DNA from 2 places in the Paraburkholderia sp. BL23I1N1 genome. Region 2 is predicted to be linked to the other one. Evidence: riboswitches for the same ligand, from Rfam matches in the RefSeq annotation. Region 2 holds a riboswitch; the other holds the start of a gene.

Region 1 (14,931 bases), on a different contig from region 2:
GCGCATCGGCGTCATAGCGGCGGGTTGGGGATCGGGCTCGCGCTCGTCAAACAGCTTGCCGAAATGCATGGCGGCCATGTGCAGGCGGAATCCGCCGGGCTCGGGAAGGGCGCGCGTTTTCGCGTCTGGCTGCCGGCCGACAGCACGGTGGCGCAGCCCGAAATCCGGGAAATGCCGGGCGACGCCAGTTTGCTCAAGGGCATGCGGATTCTGCTGGTGGACGACGCGGTCGAAAGTTTGCAGGCGTTCCAGAGTCTGCTCGAACTTGAAGGCGCGCAAGTGTGGCCGCAAACCAATGGTTCTGACGCGCTTGCTGTTGCAGCCCACCAGCAGTTCGATCTGATCCTGTCGGATATCGGCATGCCGGGCATGGACGGCTACGAGCTGATCACGGCGCTGCGCAAACTGCCGGCCACCGCCTCGGTGCCGGCGCTCGCGCTGACGGGTTTCGGCCGGCCGCAAGATGCTACGCGTGCCATCCGCGCCGGCTACGACGGCCACCTCGGCAAGCCGGTTTCGTTGCAGGCGCTGCTCGACAAGATTGCGCGCGCCACCACCGCGAATCGTTGAGTCGGGTCTGATCGTCCCTGCCGACGGCTTCGGTTGAAGCCTGTTCGGCAGGGATCGAGCTTGCCGACAAACGGCGGCATGCACCGGCTGCCCAGCGCAGATACTAGCTCCTTTCGTGCGCCGCGTCGTACTTGCCGAGCGCCGCCGCGCTGTTCAGACGGGCGCGCTTGAGCAACGCCGCCTGGGCTTCCTTGACGTTGCTCGTCTGACCCTTCCATGCCTGTAGCGGCGGCTCCTGCAATGCGCGCCCATACGAGAAGCTCAGATTCCAGGGCAGCGGCCCGAGGCGATTCATGGCGTCGAGATTGGCCGTTGCCTCTTCCGGCGATTGCCCGCCGGACAGGAACACGATCCCCGGCACCGCCGACGGCACTGTGCGCCTGAGTACCCGCACGGTGTGCGCCGCGATATCCGCCATAGCCGACTGCTGCGCATGTTCGGCGCCCGCCAACACCATGCTCGGCTTCAGCAGGATATGTTCGAGCACCACGCGATGCCGGTGCAGGGCGTTAAACACCTCGCGCAAGACGGCCTCGGTCACTTCCGCGCTGCGCCCGATCGTGTGATCGCCGTCCATCAGCACTTCCGGTTCGACGATCGGCACGATGCCCGCTTCCTGCGAGATCGCCGCATAGCGCGCGAGGGAGTCGGCATTCGCCTCGATGGCGAGGCGGCTCGGCAAGCTCGCCGTGATGTTGTAAACCGCGCGCCACTTCGCAAAGCGCGCGCCTTGCCGCTTGTAGTCGACGAAACGCTTGGCGAGGCCGTCGAGACCTTCGGTGATTTCGTCACCCGGGGCGAGCGCGAGCGGAATCTTGCCGAGGTCCACCTTGATGCCGGGCACGATGCCGTTTTTGGCGGCGACTTGCGGAAAAGGCGTGCCGTCGTCCGCTTTTTGCCCGAGCGTTTCTTCGTAAAGGATCACGCCGCTCACGAATGCGCCGAGCCCCGGCGTGGTGAGCAGGAGGTTGCGGTAGGCGCGGCGGTTTTCCTCGCTGGAGTCGAGGCCGATCGTCTTGAAGCGCTTGGCGATGGTCGGGCCGCTTTCGTCGGCGGCGAGAAGACCTTTGCCGGGTTGGACCATCGCATTGACGGTGGCTTGCAGCTCGCTACGGGTGTCCATGAGGTGTACTCCCTTGAAGCCGGTTTGCGGATGAAGTCTTGCGTCAGAGCGACGCAAAAGCCTCGGCTATGTCCGTTGCGCTGCCTGGACGCACGATACGTGCAACCTCGGCGCCATCGCGCAGGAAAATCAACGTGGGCCAGAGTTTGACCTTGAAGGAACGGCCGAGCGGGCGGCCGGGGCCGTCTTCGACTTTGAGATGCCGGATGCCGGCATGAGGTTCGAAGGCTTTGGCAATCGAGGCTTGCGCGCCCTGACAGAAACCGCACCAGTTCGTGCCAAATTCTATGACCGTGGTGCCGGGCAGGGCGTCGACTTCGGCTCGCGAGGGCGCTTGCGGGGAATAGGGGATTTGGCTTGCCATGGGTGCGGTGCTCCGATTGATTGGGTAAAGAGTAGCAGCTATGGCCGGGATCGTCAGTGACGTGGGCGAGGACGTTTTTGCGTGCAGCGTGGGCTTTCATTGACCTTGTGGACTCACAGTGCCGGCCCGAAACGGCGGGGTAACGCGGCTATCTCGCGCATTGCTCAACAGTGCCTCACCGCGCATATTTCAAAGAAACTCATGGTCTTGTCAGCGCGACATGTTAGACGTCATGATTCGCATCTAGATGCACCATCGCGTTCAGGAAAGGAAATGGCAGAAAAGATCTACCTTCGGCACCCCGGCAAGGACGAAACCGTCACAGTCGGCACCGGCTTCAGTTGGGGCGCGTTGCTGCTGGGCTTCATCTGGGCCATGTCGAAGAGAATGTGGTTCGCCACATTCATCATGCTGGCGGTCAATACGCTGCTGTTCTTCTCGGGTTTGTGGGGTGAAACGATCGGCACGATCGGACTGGTGCTGTCTGTAGTGTTCGGTGTTGCCTGTGGCGCCTATGGCAATCAATGGCACCGCTGGACGCTCGAAAAGAGCGGATACATCGTTGTGCAGCCGGCGGGTGAGGGCAGTGCGACGGGAGTGGATATTGCCAGGCCTCAAGGCACGCGTGTTCGTCCCCCTGAGCAAACCCCCTGATTGTTCGACATGGCGCATAACGGTGCGCAACACGAATTTGGGATGCGGCGCCGCAGGTTTACGCGCCCGCAAGCCAGGACGATAATGCCCCAGTTGTTCCGGCCACGAAGTCCGCGGCGTATCGCGCATGGCGCATGGCGCGTCGCCAACTCGCTCTCCCTGACCCACCGCCATCCGTGTTGAAAACCGCCCGTTTTTTCGAGCTGCTGCGCATCGCTGGCTTCAAGCCGCTGGCCGCCGCCACCCTCTTGCTCGGTGTGGCGATGTCGTTCACCGCTCCCTATCTCTCACTGTTCGGCGTCGAGCGCGCCGGCATGACGCCGCTCAAGCTCGGCATCTTCATGACGCTGATCGCCGCCAGCGGGGTGCTCGCCAGCACCTTCGCCGGGCGGTGGAGCGATGCGAGCGGACGGCATCGGCCTTTGTTGCTGGCGGCACTGGTGGCCGCCGCACTGGGCTATCTATGTTTATGCGTGGTGCGTGACTACCGGCTGTTGCTGGCGGTGGGCATCATCTTTATCGGCGCGGGCGGCTCAGCCATCTCGATGGTGTTCTCGTTCAGCCGCGCGGCGCTGCCGGTGCCGGACCCCGCGGAGCGCGCGTTCGCGAGCGCCACCTTGCGGACCATTCTCTCGGCGGCGTGGGTGTTCGGTCCGTCGGTGGGCGCGCTGGTGCTTGCCGGTGCCGGCTTCTATGGGCTCTTCCTGTTTGCGGCGGCGAGTTTCGGGGCCTGCGCGGCGATCGTCTGGCGCATGCGCGAGCCGCAAGGGCACCTGGGCGATCACACGGTGGAAGACACGGCTTCGGAGCCGTCGGCCTCGATCACCGTGCCGCCGCTGATCGCACCCGGCGAAGAGGCGCACGAAGACCTGCCGGGCGTCGCTTCGCAGAATGACATCCGCCGTGCGGTGGCGGCGCTCACCTTGCTCGGTCTCGCCGCGAACGCCACGATGATCGTCCTGCCGCTTTACATCGTGCACGGCCTGAACGGCACGCATCTGGACGTGTCGATCATGCTCGGCCTCGGCGCCTTGACGGAGATTCCGATGATGCTCGCGCTCGGCGCGAAATCGTCGAGCCTGCACAAGCCCAACTGGCTGGGCGCCTGCGCGGCGGTTCACGCCCTGTATTTCATCGCGATGTCGCTGGCGGGCAACGTCCACGCGCTGATCCCGATGCAGATACTCAATGCGTTCGTGGTCGCGGTGACCTCGTGCCTCGGCATGACCTACGTACAGGATCTGATGCCGAACGCGCCGGGCCGCGCGACCGCGCTGTTCTTCAATGCGGCGCGGGTCGGCTCGATTCTGTCGGGCGTGTTGTCGGGTTTGCTGGTCGAGGCGTTCAGCTATCGCGGCACGTTCCTGTTCTGCGGCTTGCTGGCGCTTTGCGCGCTGGTGCTGTTCGCCGTGCCGGGTTACCGCTATCCGCAGATGTGGCGCGCGGTGCAGCGTTTTGCGCGCGCGCAATACAGGAAGGTTCAGGCGCAGCGGCGCTAGGGTTCTCCGTTCCCGTAAAGAAGCGTATCGTCGTTCAGTGCAGGCGGGGATGCCCGCTTCACTGCACGGACGATCCGAGACTGCTACCGTCTGTCCGTCGGATCAGATCAAACGCACCTGCAGTCAGGAGAGCCGCTTGCCGCGGATGAAGCACGCGGCAGGGCCCCAGTACGCCGAACCGGCTCGAAGCGCGCAACGAGACACTTTCCGGAGCGAGAAATGCAGCTAGGCATGATTGGATTGGGACGCATGGGCGCGGACATGGTGCGCCGTCTGACGAAGGGCGGTCAGCACTGCATCGCTTACGACGTGCAACCGGCCGCGGTGGACAAACTGAAGCAGGAGGGCATCGCGGGCGCTGCTTCGCTCGAAGACCTGGTCGCGCAACTGCAAAAGCCGCGCGCGGTGTGGCTGATGGTGCCCGCCGCGGTGGTCGACAAGACGCTTGAGAACCTCGTGCCCTTGCTGGAACCCGGCGACATCGTGATCGACGGCGGCAACTCCTACTACCACGACGACATTCGTCGCGGCGCCGATCTGGCGAAGCGTCAGCTTCACTATGTGGACGTCGGCACGAGCGGCGGCGTCGCGGGCCGTGAGCGCGGCTACTGTCTGATGATCGGCGGCGAGGCCGAGGTCGTGCAGCGGCTCGAACCGATTTTCTCGACGCTCGCGCCCGGTGCGGGCTCGGCGCCCGCCACGCCGGGTCGCATACCAGGCCGCACGCCAGGCGCCAGTACGGCCGATCAGGGCTTCCTGCATTGCGGTCCGCAGGGGGCGGGGCACTTTGTGAAGATGGTCCACAACGGCATCGAATACGGAATGATGGCCGCGTATGCCGAGGGCCTGAACATTCTGCGCCACGCCGACGCCGGCAAACACGCGCGCGAAGCCGATGCCGAAACGTCGCCGCTGCGCCGCCCCGAGCTTTACCAATACCAATTGAATCTCGCCGAGGTCACCGAGGTCTGGCGGCGCGGCAGTGTGATCGGTTCGTGGCTTCTGGACCTGATAGCAGGATCGCTCGTCAACGACGCCGACCTGCAAAGCTACGCAGGACGCGTATCGGATTCGGGCGAAGGGCGTTGGACCGTGGCGGCCGCGATCGACGAAGGCGTGCCCACGCCGGTGCTGAGCGCAGCGCTCTTCGCGCGTTTCAGTTCGCGGGGCGAGGCGGATTTTGCGAACCGGGTGTTGTCGGCGATGCGGCACGACTTCGGCGGTCACGCCGAGAAACCGGCCGCGCCGGCCGATGAACCAAAGCGCTAATTCATGGGACATGGGAGCCACGATGCAAGCTGATCACGCTACGCCTCACGACGTCGTGTTTCTGTTCGATTGCGATAACACGCTGCTGGACAACGATCATGTACTGGCCGATTTACGTGCGCACATGATTCGCGAGTTCGGCGAGCAGAACAGCACGCGATACTGGGAAATTTTTGAAGACTTGCGCGCCGAGCTGGGCTATGCGGATTACCTTGGGGCATTGCAGCGGTATCGGTGGGAGCACCCGCGCGACACGCGCCTGTTGTTGATGTCATCGTTTCTGATCGACTATCCGTTTGCGAACCGGCTGTATCCGGGGGCCCTGGATGCGATCAAACACGTATCGAAGCAGGGGCCCGCAGTGATTCTGTCCGACGGCGACGTGGTGTTCCAACCGCGCAAGATTGCCCGCTCGGGCTTATGGGACGAGGTCGAGGGGCGGGTGTTGATCTACATCCATAAGGAGCAGATGCTCGATCAGGTGATGGAGTGTTATCCGGCCCGGCAGTACGTGATGGTGGACGACAAGTTGCGGATACTGACGGCCATGAAGAAGTCCTGGGGAGAAAGGCTGACTACGGTATTTCCTCGCCAGGGGCACTACGCTTTCGATCCCAAGGAGATTTCCAGCAATCCGCCCGCGGACGTGACGATCGAGCGGATTGGGGAGCTCGCCGATATCGACGTCAATATGCTTCTGAGCGGCGGGACGGCAGGGGGCGCTTAGGTTTTCCGCCTTCCGAGGCCCGTCAGGCCGGCCCCAGCAGTTTCACCAGCAAGCCGAACACGCCCACCAGAACGGCCACGCCGGCGCACAACAGCACGAGCGAGAGAGCAAGAATCAGAGGCGTTTTGAGGCGGCTGGGTGTCGACATGGTGGCCGTTCCGGCAATGGGCGAGCAGGGCAAAACGCGCCAGATGCGGTCCGCCGTCGCGCATTTAGCATGAAGAGCTTAATCGTAATCACTTAATGCTCGCTTAAAGTCGAGCGCAAGATCGGCGGCCTCGGCCGCGCCAACGGCTTTACGGCCCACCGCTCCAATGGCTTACAGACACAGCGGTCAATTGAGCGCATGATCCTTGCTTAGGGCTTGTCGCAACCCGGTTCGCTCAAAAGCAGTCGCGCGCGCAATCGGATGCCCGCCCTCATGTCGCAGGCGATCAAGCGCTGTGCGGCCGGCGGGCCAAGGAAAAATCATGACATCCGCAATCCGGGGCATCGTGGCGGGCATGGCGCTGATGTTAGGCGCTTCGATATACCTGCGTCAGCTTCGTCTCCTACACCGTCCGGACCGTCGCTGGACCGGCAAGAAACGTTGATTCGTTCCACATCCTCGAAAAGGGAGGCACCATGTCATCAATACCTTCTCCGAAACGTTCGGCGTCGCCGTTGCGTCAGGCCGATTCGCCGGCCGCCGTGCGCGACCGGCGCGCCGAACTTGGCCGTGCCGATGAAGCGCGCGCCGAACAACGTGAACGCGACGACGCGCGCAACGACCCCAATGCGAGCAAATGGCGCTACCAGCCACCAAAGCGGAACGAGAAAGAGGAGGCGTAGAGCCTTGAGCTGAACACCAACGAAGCTGCTGTCAACATTCAGTCGAAGGGGTGCTAACCAACGTTCGGGCAGGCAATCGGATCGACCGCTTCCCAACTGATGCTATTGCGCTTTGATCGTGGTGTGGTCGACGACGCCTGCTACGCCAAACAGGCGGGTGACGTCCTGGAGTGCCGCGGTTCTTTGCTGGTCACGGTGAAGTTCACCCAGCAGCGTGATGCGACCGTGGGAGACTTTGACCTTGATGGCGTTCTGGGGAACAGCCGCGTCCCACGCTAACCGCGTTTTGGCTTCGGCGGCGATTTGGCCGTCGGTCAGGCGCGTGCTGCCCGCGATATTGCCTGCTCTGTGCGCAGCCGGGCGGGATTTTGGCATGTGGGCTCCATCGAGCTGCCGGGGTTAGAGAACACTAACAGATGCGGGTGGTTTTGCCTTTGGCCGGGCCCATGGACACCAATCTCTGACAGGCCCGGTGTCCTTGCGGACACCGGGCCTGCGGCGAAAAAATCGCCTACTGAATCGCCCCCGCCAAAACTTGCGCCGTCGCTGCCGACAACGTCCACCCCAAATGCCCATGCCCGGTGTTATAAAAAACGCCGCGCCGTTTCCCGCGCCCAACCTTCGGCAACATACTCGGCAACATAGGCCGCAACCCCGCCCATGGAATCACCTTCGAAGTCGACACGTCAGGAAAATAGCGCCTCGTCCAATCCACCAGCGGTGCAATCCGATCCGCGCGGATATCCCGGTTGAACCCATTGATCTCCGCCGTACCGGCAACCCGGAACCGATCCACACCGAGCCGGCTCGTCACGATCTTCGCGCTATCGTCGAGCAGACTCACCCAGGGCGCCTGCTGCTGACTGACTTCATCGTCGAGACAGACGGTGATCGAATAGCCCTTCACCGGGTACACGTTGACGTGATCGCCGAGCATGGCCGCAAAGTCCCGGCTCTTCACGCCGGCACACACCACGATCTGCTCAAACGCAAACTGTTGCGGTTCGCCAGCCAGATTCACGCTCAGCGAGAATCGCCCCTCAGCAGGCTGCTCGATCGCCGTAATCTCCGCGTCGTAATGAAACTCCACGCCGTGCCGCACGCACGCATCGGCAAGCCCGCGCGTGAACTTGTGAATATCGCCGGTCGAATCCGACGGCGTAAAGAACCCGCCGAAAAAATCGCCCTGCAGCGTGGGCTCGATCGCGTGCAATTCGCTCGACGTCACTGGATTGCGATCCAGGCCGCCTTCGTGCAGCATTTCATTCACCTTGCTCGCCGCGTCGAATTCCTTGCGTGTCTTGTAGATGTGCAAGATGCCGCGCCGCTCCAGATCGAAGTCGATCCCCTCGCGCTCGGCAATCGAAAACAGATGCTCGCGCGCGGCAATCGCGAGCCGCACCGTTTCGACGGTGTTCGCGCGATAGCGCGGAATCTGACGTAGAAACTCGCCCATCCACGAATACTTGTGCCACGTGGGCATCGGATTGAGCAGCAGCGGGGCGTCGCGCGTGAGCATCCAGCGCAGGCCCTTCAACACGGTGGCCGCGCTGTTCCAGACTTCGGCATTGCTGGCGGACAACTGGCCACCGTTGGCGAACGAGGTCTCCATCGCAGCATAGCGATGACGTTCGAACACGGTGACGTCGTGGCCGCGCTGCGCCAGGGCGTGAGCAGTCGTGACGCCGGTAATGCCGGCGCCGATAATGGCGATTCGTGACATGACATGATCCAGAGTAGTTGAGCATCACCGGTGTCGATTTCATTTCGAAACCGGCGTCGATGCCCCATCTGTCCATGTACCTGAGAGTTTCTTCCCGTGAGCCTACGCGCGCGATGCAAGCGGTATGCAGGGAATCCCCTTCGGTGGGCGCGCACGGCGCCGCTCTCCAGATGTTCCAGCTGCGCGGTCCTTTTGCCTGAGAGTTTCCGGGGCGGTTGCTCCGTCGGCGTCGTCACAACCCTCTGACGATCTCTCCCGCGCTGCATTGCAGAACGGCTCGACGATACCGGGCAAAAAACTTCCTCGCAAGTGTTTCCTGTAACATTTCCTGTGAAGCCGCGCGCAATGCCCATTTTTTATGTGCGGATTTATGCCCGGATTAAAGGCTTGAATTGGCGGCATCGGCTATATTTGGCGGCACTGCCCGACTTCAATTCACAGAGGAGACCGCCGTGCCCGCTGCCACAACGTTGCTCGCCTTCGCCCTTGTCTCGCTCGGCATGGTGCTCACGCCCGGCCCGAACATGATTTATCTGATCTCGCGATCGCTTTGCCAGGGGCGGCGTGCCGGGCTAGTGTCGCTTGGCGGCGTCGCGCTCGGCTACGTGTTCTACATGTTTTGCGCGGCGTTCGGCATCACGGCGCTGCTGTTGACGGTGCCCTACGCGTACGACGCGTTGCGTTTCGGCGGCGCGCTTTATCTCCTGTACCTGGCGTGGCAGGCGGTCAAGCCGGGTGGCCGCTCGCCGTTCCAGGTGCGCGACCTGCCACACGACAGCCGCCGTAAGCTCTTCACGATGGGCCTCATCACGAACCTCGCGAATCCGAAGATCGCCGTGATGTATCTGTCGCTGCTGCCGCAATTCATTTCGCCGTCGCATGGCAGCGTGCTGACGCAATCGATCGCGCTTGGTTGCGTGCAGATCGTGATCGCCGTCACGATCAATGCGCTGATTGCCAGCATGGCGGGTTCGATCGCCGGGTTTCTCGCCGGGCGGCCGGTGTGGCTGCTGGTGCAACGCTGGCTGATGGGCACCGTGCTTGCCGGTCTGGCCGTGCGGATCGCGTTCGATGCGCGCCGCTAAAGCATGCTAAAGCGCAGATTGAAGACTCGCCTGAGTCTTCATCGCGGGCTTCCTGATTGCGTATCGTCCGCTTTGAGCATGCATCACGGGCGGCCCACTGGCGCCGCACTCAGAGCGTCTTGTACATGATCGTGGTCGAATCAAGCCGCTCCTCCAGCGTGTCGCGGCAAAACTGCGGGATCACACCAACAGCCTGGTAACCCAGCGCGGCATAAAGCGGCTCGGCCTTGTCGCCGGTGCGCGTATCGAGCGTCAGCAGACTGCGCTGCAACTGGTGCGCACGGCGCTCCAGTTCCGTCATCAGCGCTTTGGCGATGCCCTGGCGGCGCAACGCGGGGCGGACCAGCAGCTTGCGCACCTCGGCGCGGTGACGCTGGTTCGGCATGGTGTCGTAGTCCAGTTGCACAGTGCCGGCGATCGACTCGCCATGGCACGCGACGAGCAACACGAGCCCACCTGCGCGCAGCGACGGCAGCACCTTGCCGCTCCAGAACGCTTCACTCTCTTCGACGCTATACGGCAGGACAAAACCGACGCTCGCGCCGTCATGGACGCAGGCATGCAGCAGCGCGCCGAGTTCGGGCAGATGGCGAACGAGGTCGTCGGCGGAAAAGCTCGTGATGGCGGTTGCGCTCATGGTGGCTCGAACTCAGACAATGAAGAGGAGGTAGCGGGCCGCGCTGTGCGCGGGCGTGACGAAAGCACTGGGACCGAACAACTGGTAGCGTAGACAGTCGCCGGGTTGCAGGTCGTGGCTCCGGCCGTCGACGGTGATCTGCAATTGCCCTTCGAGCAGGATCAGATGATGTTCGAGGCCGGCTCTCGGCGACGCGTCGTACGTGATCCGCGCGCCGGCATCGAGTTCGCACTCCAGCGCCTCGCCGCTCAACGCCTGGGCCGGTGGCGACACGGAGCGGCGCCGGAAGCAGACGCTCGTGTCGGTCCAGACGGTTTGTGCCTCGCGCGGCACCAGCGGCGCAAAGTCTTCTTCCACCATGTGCATGAGGCGCGACATCGGCAAGCCGTAGGCGACGCAAAGCTTGCCCAGTACGCTCGCCGTGGGGCTCACGGCGGCGTTTTCGAGGCGCGACAGGGTGGCGCGGCTGATGTTGCTGAGCTTCGCGAGATCGTCGAGGGACCAGTTGCGCTCGGCGCGCAACGCGCGCAGACGCTGGGCGATGCGACGGTCGATGACGTTGTCGTCAGGTTGTGTTTTTTTCATATTCGGGAAATTATCTCGAATATGGAAATTCGTCAACGGCGCAAAAAATGCGGATGCCGACGTGTGGACGTGTTCGGGGCGCACCAGACCATGGCGGAGATAGGTGCACCGCGAGCGACCGGGGCGTTTATCATAGTGGCCACAATCCAAAACCTGCCGCCCGGCTATGCAACAGGGCTGTGCATCGATCAGGCACACCTTCCACGAGACCCGGCGGCGCCTGCCGCGACATCCTCTATGAACTCCACTCCCGACGCTGTTTCCCGTCCCTCCATCCGTGCGTTGACTTTGCTTGAAGGGCGCGTGCTGGGCGTGCTGGTCGAAAAACAGCACACTGTGCCGGACAGTTATCCGCTTTCATTGAACGCGCTGACTTTGGGCTGCAATCAGAAGACCGGCCGCGCCCCCGTGATGAACGCGACCGAAGCCGAAGTGCTTACCGCCGTCGACGGATTGAAGCGCCTGAGCCTGGTGATGGAGGGCAGCAGCAGCCGCGTGCCGCGCTTCGAGCACAACATGAACCGGGTATTAGGCTTGCCGAGCCAGTCGGCTGCCTTGCTCACCACCTTGCTGTTGCGCGGCCCGCAGACCGCGGCCGAGTTGCGCCTGAACAGCGCGCGCCTGCATGGATTTGCCGACATCTCGTCAGTCGAGGCGTTTCTCGACGAACTGGCTGCCAACGATCCGTCGCGGGTAGTGAAGCTGGCCCGCACGCCGGGCGAGCGCGAAAATCGCTGGATGCATCTGCTATGCGGTGAGGTCAGCGCAAGCGAGCTTGCCCAGCCGGGCGAGGAAGATGAGGCGGTGCCGTTGTCGGCGTTCGAGGCGATAAAGGCTGAACAGAAGCGGCTTGCCGATGAGGTGAGCCGGCTTCAGGCAGTGGTGCGGCGCATGGCCGCTGAATTGGGAATGGAAGTTGAAGAGCCTGGTGCAGGCGGTTGAAGCATTCCTGGTTTTTCGCGCGCTGCGAACGCGCGAAAAACCGGAAGCTAGAACTTGTAGTTTACCGAAGCGAGCGTATTGAGCTCGAATCTTTTTTCGGTAATCGGGCTATTTGCCGCGTCATGCACAAGCCGCCCGAACGTAGCCGAGACCGACCCGTTCCAGTGTTTGGAAAAGTCGTAAGTCACCATGGCGTTCATATGGACGTCCCGCACGCCGGCACTCGTGCTGTACGTGGGCAATCCTGACGCAGCGCTCTGCTGCTCCGACACGCCGAAGAACGTCCGTGTATACGTCCCGTTCGCCCAGGTAAAGCCTGGGCCCACCGAGAACAACCAGCCGCCAACCGGCGCGGAAGCCACGAAATCCGTGCTGACCGTGGTGCCCTGATGATGCCCGGCGATATCCTGGTACAACGCCACCGACCCGGTAAACGCCCACCACGTGTAGTCGGCGAAAAGCTTCAGTTTCGGGCCGCCATATACGTTGCCCAGTCCATGCAGGCGCGGATCGTCGGACTCCTTGCGAGTCTGGAAGTCGAAACTCAACGCGGCGCCTACGTGATAGGCCGGACCGCGCAGCACGTTGACGCCAAGCACGTCGGGGCCCTGCGAGAAAATCCGGTCGTCGTACGAAATGTCCAGCGCGGGAAACGGGAATACGGTCAACTGCCGCGATCCCGGGTACTTGGGCGTGATCACCACGCCGGGTCCCACGCCGATTTTCCATTTGCTCTCGGTGGCAGCGCCTGTGCCCGTGCTCGCGTCTGTCGTCGCGTTCGGATTTGCATCGTCGGCGTAGGCAGCGCGCGCTGTGCAAAGGCCAAGTGCAGCGGCGAGCAGGAGCGCCATGCGTGCGGATTGACCATGCCTGAGCGTGGAAGGCCGCGACGCGCGTGCGGTGGGCTGGCGCTGGCCTTGGCTGTTTCTCAGCGTGGTAAGCGCCGTCATGCGCGCTCCTTGCCCAGCGCCGCGAGTTGTCTGAGGCGTCGCGCCAGGGCTTTCGAAACGACCTGTTGCTTGCCGCTGTCGTCGCCGCTGTGGGCTGCTTCGCTCTCGCGCAAAAATAGCGCGGTTTCACGCGCGACGATTTCGCGCTCGTTGTCCGACGTAATCATGTGATACGAATCATCCAGCCAGATTGTTCGTAAAAAGGCAGTGTCGATATTCGCGGCGACAAAGCGGGCGTTGCGGGGGCTCGACGTCTCATCGTCGATCGCGTGGACAATCAGGCAATCGGTTTTGATGTCGCGCACCTGAGTGCGCACGCTCGCGGCGAGGCGGCTCGCCTGGTGCAATGCCGGCAACGAAATCGTCGACGGGCCGACTTCGCTGAAGTCGCTGCGCTGCATCGCGCGGGCAATCTTCGCCCTGAGCGCCTCGTTGCGCAAACCGAACGGCGCTTCCTCGCGGTAGCGCCAGCGTTTGCGCATCGGCGTGAAGTACGCCCAGTTGAGCACGAAACGATACCAGGGGATTGCCCAGCCGTCGTAAGAGAGCGTCAGCGACAACAGCACGAGCGAGCGCGCCTTGGGACGACGATGCGCCAGCGCCAGCGCTAACGCCGCACCGATTGACAGCCCGCAGATCGAGACATGTGTGAAGCGCGCGGCGAGCGCGTCGTACTCGCGCATGGCGGCCTCGAGCCAGGCCTCCATCGCCGTTTCTTCGGAGCCTGCGCTGTAGCCCGGCAGGACCGGTGCGCAGGTGGTGAAGCCTTCGGCGTTCAGATAGCGTGCGAGAAAACGTAATTCGAGCGGCGAGCTCGACAGTCCGTGCAGCATCAACACGGCATGATTGTCGCCGGGTAAGAAGAGACTCGTTGGCTGGCTCATGGATCAGGCCCCGATCCGCAGCACGAGGAACTCGCCGGCATGGGTAGTGAACCGTTCGCACACGCACTCGGTCAGTCTCGACGTACCGTCGCCGCTTTTCAGATGCACGCGATGACTCCCGGGCCACAGCGACTTGCTGAGCCGCTGGATGTCGTCGGAATCGACATCGGCGAAGCGCGGGCCCGGTGCAATCTCGTTGGGCAGACGGGGCAGCACACCTTGCGGTTTGATGTCGTCCACCTGTTGCAGCGCGTTGCGCTCGAGCGCCTGAATGAAAATAAAGGTCTTGTGATGGTGCGAGAGATGGCGCAGCAGACGGTGTGTTTCGTCGACGGCGCGGCGTGCGAGCATGCGTTCGTTGTCGTGACGCAGCAGCATTTCATAGCGCGACTGGGCGACCGATGCGATCAGCTCCGCACGAAACTGCGAGCGGCGCAGGCGTTCGATCAATATGATGACGAGCAGCGTCACCAGCGGGTACGAGACGAGCAGAAGCAGGTCGGCGCGGTCGAATACGGCGATGCTTGCGTACGGCGGGACGAACAGGTAGTCGGCGATACAGAGGCCGAACAGCATGACCGTGAGCGCCGGAGCCAGCCCGCAAAAATACTCGACCAATGCCGCCGCGATACAGAACGCGGTGCCCGGCATGATCGGTCCGAGAAATGGATGGAGCAACATGCGCACCCCACTGGCGATCGCCAATGCGGCGGCCGCGGTGAGCCAGACGCGTGTTCCCCGTGGTGCCCAACGACGGGCGTTTTGGACTTCCATGATCTTTTTTTTAGGGAGCGATTGCGCTTCCCGATTGAGTGTGGCAAGGCGCTTTAAAGCGCAGGTCGGACAATACCATAGTCGGGCAGACGCTAAAGCCCGAAAAGAGGTCAATACCGGCAGGCCGGGCGGCATATCGTGCTTCGAATGCCCGATGGAAAAACCAGTCCGAAAATAGGGGTATTCTGCCCGGCGAGCAGTGTGCAGGCAGTCTGCTTAAGCGACCCTTAAATGGCTGGAAGCGGCTTCTACCGGACCGTCAGCCGCCTCGCCCGGACCCGCGGTCGAGCGCCGCTTCCGAACTGCATGGGCAA
Region 2 (14,931 bases):
CGGACCAATGCCGATCTTGAAGAGGTCGAACACGCTGACTGCCATTTACTGCTCCCTGCTGATAAAAGTAAGTTTAGCGCGCTGGCAGCGGTAAGCACACGGCGAGCCACGCGGGCGGCGTCGGTGCGAGCTGCAGCGCGATCGGCGTATAGCGTCCGTCGAGACGCGCCGCCAGGTGAAACAGTTCCGTCGCGTTTTTCGGATCCCATTGACCCGAATAGCCGGGCAAACCGGCCTCGCGACGTTTGGCATCGAACGGAACGTTCGAATGCACGAATTCTTCATGCGTCTTGCTGCCGTCCGCGTACGGCGTGAGCCAGTTCAGCGCGGCCGCCAGTGAGGCGCCATTCGTCCCCTTCTCCGGCAACCAGTTGCGGTTGTGGCGGCGCGCGGCGAGCGCGGCGGTCACGAGCGGCTGCAGGTCGTAGGTGACGTAATGCAAGGCGTCACGCTCGGCGAAGTCCACCGTCGAGCCGTCCGGTGCGATGTTGTCGCCGATATGTTCGTCGAACAAACGCTGCGCCGCGTTGATCATCTTGCGGTTATCCAGCGTGAACGCGGCCATCGCGATCAGCTTGATCCGGTGGCTCTGCCAGTTGTTCTTGAACGTGCCGGTGAGCGGCCGCGGCCGCGCGTCGATTTGCGCGATATAGCCGCTCGCAAGCTTCGTCAGGAACGCCATCGATGCATTGCGCGTCTTCACCGGCAACGCGCTTGCGGTCATGTCATAGGCGAGGATCAGGCCTTCGAAACGGGTTTCGTCGATCGGATTGAAACTGGGTTGATAAGTCGTGACCCACGCATACAGCAAGCGGTCGACCAGCTTCAGATAGCGATCGTCGCTGGTTGCGCGCCAGGCGAGCGCGGCGTCGCGCAACAGATCGAGATCCTTCTCCGCCTCGACGCTTTGATCGTAGATGCCCTCGTGCGGCAGCGTGCCTTCGGTATGCAGTTTCGCCACGGCATGCGGCGGGTCGTTCAGATGCGCCTGCACATTGCTCACCAGTGCCTTGACGCCGGGATCGGCGTTCGTGCGCTCGCTGGTTTGCAGCGCGGGCGCCGCACAAAAATTCATCGCGGCTTGCGCCTGCCGCAGCGGCAGCAGCAGCACCGCTGCGCCTGCCAACAGTAGCGCGCAGGCCTGTTGCCACGTCTGGACTCGCCTTGTTTCGGTCCGGCTTTGCATCAATCGCACCTTTCGCGCCATGCGAAACTCCTCGTTTGGCTGATTCGGTGTGTGATGTTAGCCGTTTGCGGACACAAGCGACAGAACCGCGCAACGCCTGCTTACAACCTTCAGGCGATGCGCGGTCAAGGCCGGACTTACTCGTAGTCGGCGATCGGTACGCAGGAGCAGAACAGATTGCGGTCGCCGTACACGTTGTCCGCACGGCCGACTGGCGGCCAGTACTTCTTCGCGATCAGTGTGGGCAGCGGATACGCGGCGGTTTCGCGCGCATACGCATGCTTCCATTCGTTCGCGATGACCACCGCCGCCGTATGCGGTGCATGCTTGAGCGGATTGTCTTCGCGGTCCGAACGGCCTTCTTCCACCGCGCGAATTTCCTCGCGGATCGCGATCATCGCTTCGATGAAGCGGTCGAGTTCTTCCTTCGATTCCGATTCGGTCGGCTCGACCATCAGCGTGCCCGGCACCGGGAAGCTCATGGTCGGTGCGTGGAAGCCGTAGTCGGCGAGACGCTTGGCGACGTCGTCGACGGTGATGCCGCTGGTTTCCTTGATCGGGCGCAGATCGAGAATGCACTCGTGTGCGACCAGTCCGCCGGGGCCCGAGTACAGCACCGGATAATGCGGCGCGAGTTTGTTCGCGACGTAGTTGGCGTTGAGGATCGCGGTTTCCGTGGCGGCCGTGAGGTTCTTCGCACCCATCATCGCGATGTACATCCACGAAATTGGCAGGATCGAGGCGGAACCGTACGGTGCGCCCGACACAGCGCCGATACCGTTCGGCGCGCGTTCGTAGCCCGTTGCAAGCTGATTCGGCAGGAATTGCGCGAGATGCGCGCCGACGGCGACCGGACCGACGCCCGGTCCGCCGCCGCCGTGCGGAATACAGAAGGTCTTGTGCAGGTTCAGGTGCGAGACGTCGCCGCCGAACTGGCCCGGGGCGCACAGGCCGACCATGGCGTTCATGTTCGCGCCGTCCACGTAGACCTGGCCACCGTGCGCGTGCACGATCTCGCAGATTTCGCGGACGTTCGCTTCGAACACGCCGTGCGTGGACGGGTACGTGATCATGATCGCCGCGAGCTTCTCAGCGTGCTGAGCGGCCTTCTTCTTCAGGTCTTCGATATCGACGTTGCCTTGCGCGTCGCACGCCACCACGACCACTTGCATGCCGGCCATTTGCGCCGACGCCGGGTTCGTGCCGTGCGCCGAAGCGGGAATCAGGCAGACATTGCGATGCGCTTCGCCGCGCGACGCGTGGTAAGCGTGGATGATCAACAGACCCGCGTACTCGCCTTGCGAGCCGGCGTTCGGTTGCAGCGAGACAGCTGCATAGCCGGTGGCCGCGATCAGCATCTGTTCGAGCTGATCGATCATTTCGCGGTAACCGACGGTTTGCTCAGCCGGTGCGAACGGGTGAATCTGACCGAATTCGGGCCACGTGACCGGCAGCATTTCCGAGGTCGCGTTCAGCTTCATCGTGCACGAACCGAGCGGGATCATCGAGCGATCGAGCGCGAGGTCCTTGTCCGACAGGCTGCGCAGATAGCGCAGCATTTCCGTTTCAGAATGATGACGGTTGAACACGTGGTGCGTGAGGTACGCGCTGGTGCGTTCAAGCGCGGCGGGCACAGTGCTCTCTGCGGGAAGCGCCGCATCGAGCGCGTCGATTTGCGCGACTTCGTCGACAAATGCCGCTTGGGCGAACGCCGCGAGCAGATCGGCCAGATCGCTGCGCGTGGTGGTTTCGTCGATCGAGATGCCGACGCGCGTGTCGCTCACGCGGCGCAGATTGATGCGCTTGGCCGTCGCAGCGTCATGCAGTGCCTGGGTGCGTGCACCGGTTTCGAACGTGAGCGTGTCGAAGAACGTGTCGTTGACCAGCGTGTAGCCGAGCTTCTTCGCGCCGGCGGCCAGCAACGCGGCGATACGGTTCACACGCAGCGCGATCGTCTTCAGACCGTGCGGGCCGTGATAGACGGCGTACATGCTGGCCATGATCGCGAGCAGCGCCTGCGCGGTACACACGTTCGAGGTCGCCTTCTCGCGGCGGATATGCTGCTCACGCGTTTGCAGCGCGAGACGCAGCGCCGGATTGCCCTGTGCGTCGACGGTCACGCCAACGAGCCGGCCCGGCATCTGACGCTTGAATTCGTCGCGCACGGCGAGGTAAGCCGCGTGCGGGCCGCCGAAACCGACCGGCACGCCGAAACGCTGCGTGTTGCCGACGGCCACGTCCGCGCCCCATTCGCCCGGCGGCGTCAAAACGGTCAGCGCGAGCAGGTCGGCGGCGACCACCACGTGGCCGCCCGCAGCGTGGATCGCGTCAGCGAGCGCGCGGTAGTCGCGCACGTCGCCGTTCACGCCCGGGTATTGCAGCAGCACGCCGAACGCATTCGCGTTCGCGGCTTCCGCTGCCGGACCCACTTTCACTTCGATGCCGACCGGCGTGGCGCGCGTCTTCACCACTTCGATGGTTTGCGGCAGCACGTCGTCGGCGACGTAGAACACGTTCGACTTCGGCTTGCCGACGCGTTGCAGCAGCGTCATCGCCTCAGCGGCGGCGGTGGCTTCGTCGAGCAGCGAAGCGTTCGAAATCGCCAGACCCGTCAGGTCGACGATCATCTGCTGGAAATTCAGTAGCGCTTCCAGACGGCCCTGCGAGATTTCCGGCTGGTACGGCGTGTACGCGGTGTACCACGCCGGATTTTCCAGCACGTTACGCAGGATCACCGCTGGCGTGTGCGCGTTGTAGTAGCCCTGCCCGATGTACGAGCGGAACACCTGGTTCTTGTCCGCCAGCTCACGCAGCGCGGCGAGCGCTTCGGCCTCGCTCTTCGGCTGCACGAAGGGGCCGAGCGGCAGTGCTTCGCTGCGGCGGATCGTTTTCGGAATGACGGCGTCGATCAGCGCGGCGCGCGACGCGAAGCCGAGGGCTTCGAGCATTGCGTGCTGGTCGGCCGAATCCGGGCCGATGTGCCGTTCAGCGAAGGCGTCGTGCACTTCGAGCGCGGCGAGCGAGAGAGGAGTGCGGTTCATCAGACGATCCGGGTGTTCGAGCTTCATGAGGTGTTCCTGCCGGTGCGGGCGTCCGTTCGATGATCGAATCGGACGCGCCGCGCCTGTCGGGTTTAAACGTAATGGTGCAACGTGCGGCGAATCAGGCGCCGATCGACTTCGAGTACGCGTCCGCGTCGATCAGGCGATCCAGCAATGCGTCCGCGGCCGGCTTGATCTTGAAGAGCCAGTTCTCGTACGGCGCGCTGTTCACGCCGTCCGGGGTGTCGGCGACGGCCGGGTTCGCTTCGATCACTTCGCCCGAAACCGGCGCGTAGATATCCGAGGCGGCTTTCACCGACTCGATCACGGCAACGGTTTCGCCCGCGCTCACGGTCTTGCCCAGTTCCTGGACTTCGAAGAAGACGATGTCGCCGAGCGCTTCCTGCGCGTGGTCGGTGATACCGACCGTCAGCGTGCCGTCCGCTTCGGTGCGGACCCACTCGTGCGATTCGGTGTATTTCAGATCGGCCGGGATGCTCATCGGATGCTCCTATGCGGTGTGATTCGTTAAAAACTTAAAAGTGGACTGACGCACGCGCCGGCTGCTTAAACAGCGAGCACCTTGCCGTTGCGTACGAACGGCAGTTTTACCACGCTTGCGGGAACGTTTTTGTCACGAATCTGGACGTGAACGGTGTCGCCCGGTTGCACGCCTTTCGGCACACGTGCAAAGGCGATTGATTCCTGCATGGTCGGGGAAAAAGTGCCGCTGGTGATTTCGCCTTCGCCCTGCGGCGTGACGACTTTCTGATGAGCGCGCAGCACGCCAGCCGCCTTGCCGTTGTCCTTCAGCAGGATCAGACCGACGAACGCGGCCTGCGAGCCGTCGGCCTCGAGCTTGCCTTTGCCGACGAAGTCGCGCGGCGACGTCAGATCGACGGTCCAGGCGAGGCCGGCGTCGAGCGGCGAGACGTTGTCGTCCATATCCTGGCCGTACAGGTTCATACCGGCTTCGAGGCGCAGCGTGTCGCGCGCGCCAAGACCCGCCGGGCGAACGCCTTGCGCTTGCAACGCGTTCCACAGTGCGACGACGTGATTCGCCGGGACGATGATTTCGAAGCCGTCTTCGCCGGTGTAGCCGGTGCGGGCGACGGTGAGTTCGCCGAACGGCGTGCCTTCGACGCGCGCGGCGTTGAACGGCTTCAAGGCTTCCGTGGCGGCGCGTGCGGCCGGGACGGTTTGCCAGACTTTTTCGCGGGCGTTCGGGCCTTGCACGGCGACGATCGCGTAATCGCGGCGCGGCGTGATGGTCAGGCCGAAGCTGCCTTCGGCGTTGAGCTGGCCGAACCAGGCGATGTCTTTCTCGGCGGTGCCGGCGTTCACGACCACGCGGAAATGATTTTCGCCGAAGTAATAGACGATCAGATCGTCGATCACGCCGCCATTCGGGTTCAGCAGACAGGAGTAGAGCGCGCGGCCCGCCGTTTGCAGCTTGGCGACGTTGTTGGCCAGCGCGAATTCGAAGAAGGCGCGCACGCGCTCGCCGGTGAAGTCGACAACGCACATGTGCGAGACGTCGAACATGCCGGCGTCGGTGCGCACGGCGCGGTGTTCGTCGATCTGCGAGCCGTAGTTGACGGGCATGTCCCAGCCGCCGAAATCGACCATACGGGCGTTGAGCGCACGATGGGTGGCGTTGAGCGGGGTGTGTTTGAGTTCGGTCATGGGGCCTCAGGCGTCTCGCGAAACAAAAAAGGCCATGCGGCGCTACGCCTCGCGGCTAATGCCTGCGAGCGATTGCGTTGCATGACCCCTCTGTCCTCGATACCTGAGAGATTGCGCTGCCGTGCGATGTTGAAGCCGTCATCGCCACGGTGAAACGCGCGCCCCTTCGGTGGGCAGCCTGCCAGAATCTGCTCGATATACGTTCGACGTACGCGACGCAGACGGCTACTGCCGCTCTCCAGAGTGCGAAAAATCCATGTCTTGATGCTGCCTGGACGCGGGTTTTTCGACGCGGTCGGTCCTTTTGCCTGAGAGTTTGCGGGTATGCCCCTTCGGCGGCGCGGCCTGCGATTTTCTGCGGCCAGCACGCTCTCCCGACGCGTGCGGCGAATGTACGCGAGGGCCGGAGGCTTGTCAAATAAAGGCCCGTAACGGGTATGGCGGTTGGCGCTGCGGGCTCGCGGATATCAAAAAAAAAGCGCGGGACGTGATGCCCGCGCTGGTTTGCTTCAGTGCCTGAACCGGCGCGATTATTCGCCGATGGCGTGTGCCGCGTTGTCCAGTTCCTGGTTCAGCACGCGCTGTTCGTCGCCGGAAAGACCGCCGCCGTGTTGTGCCGCCATGTCGCGAGTTTCCTGACGGATCACGTCGAGGCGATGGTGCAACGCGCCGCCTTGCGGGGGCGGGTAGTAGCCTTGGTTGACGTGAGCGTCGATGCGGCGGCTCAGGTTGTCGATACGGCCGTTCACTTGGTTGAAGCGCTGATCCGCGATCTGCTGCGGGTTAGGGCGCGGCGCCGGCGCGGGTTGCTGGGGCGCCACCACGCAGGCGGCGAGGGAGCTGAGCAAGGCGCATGCTGCTACTGCGCGGACGATACGGGGCATGGACTCTCCGGAAGTCGTTGTCGTTGTGTGTGTGGTGCTACTGGGGTAGCAACGGATAGCCGGGGATTCGCGCTGACCGGGAAGGCGGGGTTATTTGTAACGTTATGTTCCTTTCGGGGTTGTCAGGCTTTTTGGCTTTGGCGGCGGCATGGTTCGCATGCCGCCGCCAGATAGTCAGAAAGCGCCCCGTAGGCAAACAGTCAGTCAGCGAATACGCTCGAACGGTAGCCGGGCGCCTTCTTCCGAGCTTCGGGCGGCAAGCTCGATAATCGTCATCACGTCGACCGCGTCCTGAGCGCTGACAGGGAACTTCACGCCGTTCTGAATCGAATCCGCCAAGGCAATATAGAAGCCGACATATTCGCCGTTGCGCGTAGGCACTTCCCGCTCCACTTCCTGACCGTCTTCGAGTACGCGCAGCACGCCCGCCGTGTTGTCTGCGCCGAACCCTTCGTCGCCAGGGCGCAGGCCCGCTTTCAACTGATCTTCCTGCGTATCGAGCCCGTATTTCACGTAGCTCCCCTGCGTGCCGTGAATCGCAAACCTCGGCGCGACGAGCGCGGTCAGCGCGCTTGCATGCAGCACCACTTCGAACTCGCCGTATCCCAGTTGGATATGCACGTAGTCCGGCGCGCTGGCCTGGTCGCGATGCGTCCGAACCGTCGCAGACACGGTCTGCGGTGCGCCGAACAATGCCAGCGCCTGATCGATCAGGTGCGGTCCGAGATCGAATAGCAAACCGCCGCCGCGCGAAGCTTCCTCGCGCCAGCGCTGCCGAACTTCCGGCCGGAAACGGTCGAAATGCGATTCGTATTGTGTGATGCGCCCCAGCTCTCTGCCGGCAAGCAGATCCCGCACGGTCAGAAAATCACCGTCCCAGCGGCGGTTGTGAAAGGGCACGAACAGCTTGCCCCGGGCGAGCGCGATGTTGGCGAGCGTATGGGCGTCGGCGGCGGTCAGCGTGACCGGCTTGTCGACCACCACGTGCTTGCCCGCCTCCAGCGTGCGGCGCGCCAGGTCGAAGTGCGTGTCGTTGGGCGTCGCGATCACAACACAGTCAATTTCTTCGAGCGCCAGCAGGGCGTCGAGATCGGCCACCACCTTTGCATGCGGGTAATCGGCCAGCGCGTGTTCGGGCTGACTCGTCGCGATGGCCGCGATGTTCGCGCGCCCGCAGTGCTCGATCACCGGCGCATGAAAGGTCGCGCCAGCAAAACCGTAACCCATCAATCCAATCTTCAGCGATACGGACATGCGTGTCTTCCTGCAAAAACGGCGCGCCGTTTTGCCACCGCGGCGACGGCGCGCAACGGCGTAATTGTGGCATGTCCCCAAGGCGGACTGTCAGCGTTGTCGAGGGCGGTTGTCGGCGATATCCGTGTTAACATCGCTCCTCTCGCGCGAAAGCGGAGCGAGCTGGAGCCCGCAGCACACGCGGCGCTGTTCCAGCTGCCGCCCCCGCGCAGCATGCCCCCGGGCCTTCGGTCTCGCGATTCCGCAACCAGGCGCCCTCAACCGCATTACCCATCCACAGACGATGTCCGCAGGCCTGAACCCCGCTCAAAATGAAGCGGTCCGTTATCTTGACGGTCCGTGTCTCGTGCTCGCCGGCGCAGGCAGCGGCAAGACGCGCGTGATCACGCAAAAAATCGCGCACCTGATCGAAGCCAAAGGCTTCGAGCCGCGCCACATCGCCGCCGTCACGTTCACGAACAAGGCCGCCCTGGAAATGCGCGAGCGCGTGGGCAAGCTGCTCGAAGGCAAGACGCTTACCACGCCCGGCAAGGAAGGCCGCAAAGTGCCCGTCAACCAGTTGACGGTCTGCACTTTCCATTCGCTCGGCGTGCAGATTCTGCGGCAGGAAGCGGAACACGTCGGCCTGAAGCCGCAGTTCTCGATCATGGATTCGGACGACTGCTTCGGCATGATCCAGGAGCAGGTCGGCTCGACGGACAAGGGCTTCATTCGCAAGATCCAGTCGATCATCTCGCTGTGGAAGAACGGCATGATCATGCCCGAGCAGGCGATCGCGATCGCCGCGAACGAGGACGAACATCAGGCTGCCATCGTCTACCGCAATTACGTGGCGACGCTGCATGCGTATCAGGCGGTCGATTTCGACGACCTGATCCGTCTGCCCGCCGAACTCTTCGAGAAGAACGAGCAGGTACGCGACCGCTGGCAGAACAAGCTGCGCTATCTTCTGATCGACGAGTATCAGGACACCAACGCGTGCCAGTACGAACTGGTGAAACTGCTGGCCGGTAAGCGCGCGGCCTTCACGGCGGTCGGCGACGACGATCAGGCCATCTATGGCTGGCGCGGCGCGACGCTCGAAAATCTCGGGCAGCTCAGCAAGGATTTTCCGAAGCTGCATCTGATCAAGCTCGAGCAGAACTACCGTTCGACGGTGCGTATCCTCACGGCCGCGAACAACGTGATCGCGAACAACCCGAAGCTGTTCGAAAAGAAGCTGTGGTCCGAACACGGCATGGGCGACACGATCACTGTCACACCGTGCAACGACGAAGAGCACGAGGCCGAGTCCGTCGTGTTCCGACTGTCCGCGCACAAGTTCGAGCGGCGCGCGAATTTCCGCGACTACGCGATCCTGTATCGCGGCAATTTTCAGGCGCGCATCTTTGAACAGGTGCTGCGTCGCGAGCGGATTCCGTATGTGCTGTCGGGCGGCCAGTCGTTCTTCGACAAAGCCGAGATCAAGGATATCTGCGCGTATTTGCGCCTGATCGCCAACGCGAACGACGACCCCGCGTTCATCCGCGCGATCACCACGCCGCGCCGCGGCGTCGGCAATACGACGCTCGAAGCGCTCGGCTCGTTTGCGGGCCAGGCGAAGGTGTCGTTGTTCGAAGCGGTGTACATGGGCGGCATCGAGGCCCGTTTGTCGCCGCGTCAGATTGAACCGATGCGCGTGTTCTGCGACTTCATGCAGCGCCTCACCGACCGCGCCGAGAAAGATGCCGCCGGCCCGCTGCTCGACGAACTGATGGACGCGATCCACTACGAAGCCTATCTGTACGACGCGTTCGACGAACGTCAGGCGCAGTCCAAGTGGCAGAACGTGCTCGAGTTCATGGAATGGTTGAAGCGCAAGGGCACCAAGGCTGAGCCCGCGGGCTCGGACGGTTCCGGGAATGGCGAAGCAACCGGCTACGACACCGCCGACGGCCTCGGCGACACCGGCAAGAATCTGCTCGGCCTGATCCAGACCGTGGCCCTGATGTCGATGCTCGAAGGCCGCGAAGAAGATCCGGATGCGGTGCGGCTCTCGACGGTTCACGCGTCGAAGGGGCTGGAGTATCCGCACGTATTTCTGGTCGGCGTTGAAGAAGGCATCATGCCGCACCGTGGCGGCCCCGACGACGAGCCGATCGACGACGCGCGCATCGAGGAAGAGCGGCGTCTGATGTACGTCGCGATCACGCGGGCGCAGCGCAGCCTGCATCTGAACTGGTGCAAGAAGCGCAAGCGCGCGCGCGAAACCGTGGTGTGCGAGCCGTCGCGCTTTATTCCCGAGATGCTGCTCGAGGATGCCCCGCCGCCGACGCCTGAAGAAGCGCCGATGTCGCCGAAAGACCGGCTCGCGAGTTTGAAGGCGTTGTTGCAGAAGCCTTGAGCGTTGGCGCGGCGCGGGTGCAAAACCCCGCGCACGTCAGGTGCATCGGCGGTTTTTCGTGAACGCGAGCTACAGTGGCACGGCCCGTTAATTGGACGTCGATTGCGCGTCTATCGGGCGCTACTCGGAGACCGCCCGCATGCCAACGCCGCCGCTCGCGCACTATCGCCGCGCGCTCGACACCTACATCGACGCAAAAGACAACACGCGTGCTGACCGCATTGCCGAAGCCTTTGCACCGGACGCGGTTCTCACCATTTCGCTCGCTACGTCGAATATCGCGTTTCCGGCGCGCACGGTCGGTAGCGATGCGATCGCGAAAACGCTCGTCAGTGATTTTGGCGCTCAGTACGCGCGGTGCCGCACTTACTACGTGTGTGATTCGCTGACGCTGGATAACGGCACGATCGACGCGTTGCCCTGGCTGGTGGTGATGCGCGAGAAGGCCACCGGCGCATTGCGCGTCGGCCACGGTGTGTATCGGTGGAGTTTCGACGCGACGCCGGCGGTCACGGGGTTTCATATCCACATCGCGCGCATGGACGTCGTGCCCGACGCCGACGGCGCATTGCTCGAAGCGTTGCAGGATGGGTTGAGCTATCCGTGGCTCGTACCCGCCGACTTGCACGCGCATTTTACGTCGCTCGCGCGAAGCACGCCGGCGCTGGCATTCGTCGAGGCGTTCAGCCGTCCTGCGCTTGCATCGGCGGGCACCTGACCTGACGGCGTATCGAGCGCTTGCACATGAAAAATCCCTGCCCGTGTCGCCACGGTGCAGGGATTTTTGTTTTGCAGCAGGCAACCGCCGGAAGCGGTCTCGGAAGCGCCTTATTTCGCCGCGCTGATCATGTAATCGACGGCGGCCTTCACGTCCGCATCTGAAGCGGTCGAACCGCCTTTGGGCGGCATCGCGCCCTTGCCGTGCAGCGCGTAGTTGTAGACCGTGTCGATCGGGTCCTTCAGGCGCGCCGCCCACGCTTCCTTGTCGCCGAACTTCGGCGCGTTCAGCACGCCGGCCGCGTGACACGCCTGGCAAACCTGCTGATACAGCGCTTTGCCGGCTTGCGAGGCGTCCGCGCTTTGCGTTCCGCCGGCCGCCGGTGCAGCGGCTTGCGGCACGCTTGCCATGGCGGCCATCGCGGCGGCGGCTTGAGCGGCCCCGGCGTCCGAAGCACCTGTCGGCGCAGCGGCGGCAGCGCCCGAAGCGGCGGCCGCAGCTCCCGCTGCCGGCTGCGCCGGTTCAGGGAAGCTCGCGCCGGAATTGTTCGCCATGTAAGCCACTGCGCGGGCGATTTCGAAGTCGCTGTAGTCGTCCGGGCTGGTGCCGCCGCGCGGGGGCATCGCGCCCTTGCCGGCGAGGGCCGTGTGCCAGAGCGTGTCGAAGCCCTGCGCAATGCGCGGCGCCCAGTCGGCGGTATTGGTGAATTTCGGCGCGCCTGCAGCACCCGACGCGTGACACGCGGAGCAAACGGCTTTGTAGACCTCTTCGCCGGTCTTGTAGACGCGCGGCGCGTTGGCGTCGCGAATGTCGACTTGCGCGAACGGCTTGATGCGCGCGCTGACCTCGGCTTCGGAAAGACTGTCTGTACCGGCGCCGGTGCGCGTCGAATTATCGACGTAGATCACTAGCAGAACGATGATGACGATCGGCACCGCAAAACTGGCAATGATCGCGGCAATGAGCTGCCCGGGGGTTTTGATTGGGGCTCCGTGTGGTGCTTCGCTCATGCTTGTCTCGTCTCCGTGGGTATGTGAGCGGTACAGCGTGACGGCAACTTCTTGTTCTTAAATCAGGCACGGACGATTATAGACGCAACATTTCGGCGGCGGCGAGGGGCGAGGCGAGGTGTTCAGCAGGCGTTTACCCGCATCGTGAGGCGCAGCTGGCACCGCCTGGATGGCTGGCAGAAGACACCAAATCCCGCCATATAGGCCGTCCGGTGGACGGTTGAGCCGAAACCGGGTATCCTTTCGGTCTCGCTTTGGCGTCGCTCCTGTTCAGGTTGCCGCGCTTTCGTGTTGAAGCGCCCGTAGCTCAATGGATAGAGTACTGCCCTCCGAAGGCAGGGGTTGCTGGTTCGATCCCAGCCGGGCGCACCAAATAGAATCAAGGGATTAGCAAGAATTCCGAAATTCGTTCCTCGCCCATTTCCCGAGGCTCCCGTAATTTTTCCGTAACAGCGTTGCGGAGGATAATGGGAAGCTTGGCAAGCATCATCAAGCGCTCCAGCCGGGGCACCACCAAATACGAAGCCGCAATCAGAAAGCGCGGCGGGGTATCGATTTCCAAGACATTTCCGTCGCGTCGCGAAGCGCAGGCTTGGGCCGCGACCATCGAGAGCGAAATTGCTCGGGGCATGTTTGTTGATCGCACCAGCGCCGAGCGCAACACACTCGGGAACCTACTGGAGCGGTACGCACGGGAGATTTCACCATACAAAAAAGGTGGTGCCCTCGAAATCTTGCGTATGCAGCGCCTCATGAGCGACCCCTTAGCGCGGATCAAGATCGCCGCCCTTATCCGCCTTCGAGCACACGGCCGCACCGCCGTCCGTCGCGAAGCTCGATTTTCCGAAGTGGGATGAAGCGAAGGCGACCTCGGTCGACTTCATCGCCAATCTGAATTTCCTGCTGCAGTTCGCGCAACCCCCCGCTCCCTCCGAAAAGGAATTGATGGCGCGTTTCGCGAAGATTGGCATTGCGCCAGGCGCACCGTTCGATCCGGCCGCCTTGCCGCCGGAAACGCGCGCCGCGCTCGAAGCCGGTGTCGCGGACGGCAAAGCCGCATTGGCCGATGCCGAAAAACACACCACAGGCTCGTTCAACCTGGTCGGCACACCTGAAGATCGCGTGGCCGTGCAATCGGTGATCGCGAAGATCGGCCTGTATCCGCTCGCCGAGTACGACGGCAAGGTCAAGGAAACCGACTGGTCGAAGCTGCCGAGCTTCGGTCCGACCGGTGGTGCCGCGGCCGGCAACGCCGAAGAGATCAAATGGGTCGATCCCAACCGGTTCTGGGACGAACTGCCCATGGTGCTCGAGGAGACGCCGCCGCAACGCGGCGAAGAAACGCTCTACGCGCAGGCGCGCGCGCTGATCGCGGCGGCGCAGAAAGATCCGGCGATCAAGACCGCGATCGTCGACGAAGCGACCAAGGCCGAGGCGGACCTGGTCACGCCTTTGTTCAACTTCAACACTTTCGGCAAGCGGCTGCCCGCCAACTGGAACACCATCAGCAACGGCGCCGCGTTCGGTACGGACTACTTCACGCGTACGGCGGTGGCGAAATCGAACATCTTCGTCAACAAGCCTAACGAGACCAAGTATTTCTACGCCGATGGCTACATCCAGCAGATCGGCCATGACAGCGGTGGCCTGGCCGATGCCACCGGCGGCAATCAGGGGCATTCGGTGGGCATCGGGCCGATGGTCACGTGGTCGGGCAAGGTCCAGAAAACGCCGGTGTCGGCATCGCTGCGGTGGGTCAATGAGTTCAATGTCAGCAACCGGCCGAAGGGGAATGCGGTGGAACTCTCGGTCAGCGCGACCTTCCAGTAACGGAGCATGCGTCTGGTGATGCGTTGTTCCTTGTGTGTGCCGTTTTCCGCCGCCGCCGCGGCGCCCGAGCGGGTCGATGGGCGCCGCAGCGCCGGGTTGCGCGCTTCGGCGGTGGCCGTGGCGTTGCTGCTCGTGTCGGTCCACGGCCACGCGGTGTCGAAATTCACCGATCCCGATGACGGCGCTTTCGACATGAGCAATCTGCTCCTGACGCATAGCGGCGTATTGCCAGTGCCGACGCTGATCACCGCGCCTGCAGTCGGCTATGGTCTCGGCCTGGGCTTGCTCCATTTCTCGCTGCCGAAGAAAAGCGCCGACGCGTCTGGCGACTCCGACGATTCCAAAGCACCGCCGAACATCACCGGCCTCGGCGGCTTTGCGACCGGCACGCATAGCTGGGGTGCGGGACTGATGCACTTCCACACATGGGACGACGATCACATCCGCTATCTCGGGGTGATCGCCAAGGTGGGGCTGCATCTGAACTACTACGGCATCCAGAATCAGCCGCGCGCATATCAGCTCGACGGTATTGCCCTGGTCCAGCAGGTCTTGTTCCGGATCGGCAATAGCCACTGGTACGTCGGCCCGCGCTACACCTTCTTCGACGCGAGCACACGGTTCAGTTCGAGTATCCCGCAGGGCATTCGCCAGTTCGAGAAAGATCAGCGCGTTGCCAAGGGCGGCGTGGTGGTCGACTACGACACGCGCGACAACATCTTCTATCCGTCGAGCGGCACCTGCGCGGAGCTCGAAGCGGACCTCGCACGTGGCGGACTTGGCAGTTCCACCAATCTTCAGGAGCAGACGGCACGCGGCTATCAGTGGATTCCGCTGTCGAAGACCTGGGTGCTCGGTCTGCGTGCCGACACCGGTTTTTCGCAAGGAAACATTCCGTTTTTTGCACAGCCCTATGTGTCGTTGCGCGGGGTGTCCGAT

What was found. A riboswitch is a leader RNA that binds a small molecule or an ion and turns the genes downstream of it on or off. The one in region 2 is predicted to bind glycine.
Region 1: linked by a shared signal. The riboswitch ahead of B0G76_RS25635 (D-amino acid dehydrogenase) and the one ahead of gcvT (glycine cleavage system aminomethyltransferase GcvT) in region 2 are both predicted to bind glycine.

The regions. Positions count from the first base shown of each region.
Region 1 covers NZ_RAPV01000001.1:5,483,701-5,498,631, forward strand. The annotation lists gene B0G76_RS25595 (CheR family methyltransferase) at 1-570, shown strand, start outside; gene B0G76_RS25600 (class I fructose-bisphosphate aldolase) at 674-1,693, opposite strand; gene B0G76_RS25605 (thioredoxin family protein) at 1,737-2,057, opposite strand; gene B0G76_RS25610 (DUF2628 domain-containing protein) at 2,331-2,711, shown strand; gene B0G76_RS25615 (sugar efflux transporter) at 2,888-4,210, shown strand; gene gnd (phosphogluconate dehydrogenase (NAD(+)-dependent, decarboxylating)) at 4,430-5,479, shown strand; gene B0G76_RS25625 (HAD family hydrolase) at 5,502-6,206, shown strand; gene B0G76_RS44085 (hypothetical protein) at 6,229-6,354, opposite strand; gene B0G76_RS44090 (hypothetical protein) at 6,677-6,799, shown strand; gene B0G76_RS42535 (hypothetical protein) at 6,831-7,037, shown strand; gene B0G76_RS25630 (BON domain-containing protein) at 7,140-7,412, opposite strand; gene B0G76_RS25635 (D-amino acid dehydrogenase) at 7,549-8,760, opposite strand; glycine riboswitch at 8,935-9,028, opposite strand; gene B0G76_RS25640 (LysE family translocator) at 9,213-9,845, shown strand; gene B0G76_RS25645 (GNAT family N-acetyltransferase) at 9,955-10,482, opposite strand; gene B0G76_RS25650 (helix-turn-helix domain-containing protein) at 10,495-11,067, opposite strand; gene B0G76_RS25655 (YceH family protein) at 11,305-12,009, shown strand; gene B0G76_RS25660 (MipA/OmpV family protein) at 12,057-12,860, opposite strand; gene B0G76_RS25665 (carboxylesterase) at 12,956-13,843, opposite strand; gene B0G76_RS25670 (DUF4118 domain-containing protein) at 13,847-14,617, opposite strand.
Region 2 covers NZ_RAPV01000002.1:273,898-288,828, reverse strand. The annotation lists gene B0G76_RS33950 (L-serine ammonia-lyase) at 1-45, opposite strand, end outside; gene B0G76_RS33945 (alginate lyase family protein) at 74-1,207, opposite strand; gene gcvP (aminomethyl-transferring glycine dehydrogenase) at 1,324-4,254, opposite strand; gene gcvH (glycine cleavage system protein GcvH) at 4,349-4,729, opposite strand; gene gcvT (glycine cleavage system aminomethyltransferase GcvT) at 4,795-5,913, opposite strand; glycine riboswitch at 5,994-6,165, opposite strand; glycine riboswitch at 6,199-6,300, opposite strand; gene B0G76_RS33925 (hypothetical protein) at 6,444-6,797, opposite strand; gene B0G76_RS33920 (oxidoreductase) at 7,002-8,051, opposite strand; gene B0G76_RS33915 (UvrD-helicase domain-containing protein) at 8,335-10,434, shown strand; gene B0G76_RS33910 (hypothetical protein) at 10,574-11,152, shown strand; gene B0G76_RS33905 (cytochrome c5 family protein) at 11,263-12,162, opposite strand; tRNA gene B0G76_RS33900 (tRNA-Arg) at 12,459-12,534, shown strand; gene B0G76_RS44365 (hypothetical protein) at 12,639-13,019, shown strand; gene B0G76_RS44360 (transporter) at 13,108-13,992, shown strand; gene B0G76_RS33885 (BamA/TamA family outer membrane protein) at 14,011-14,931, shown strand, end outside.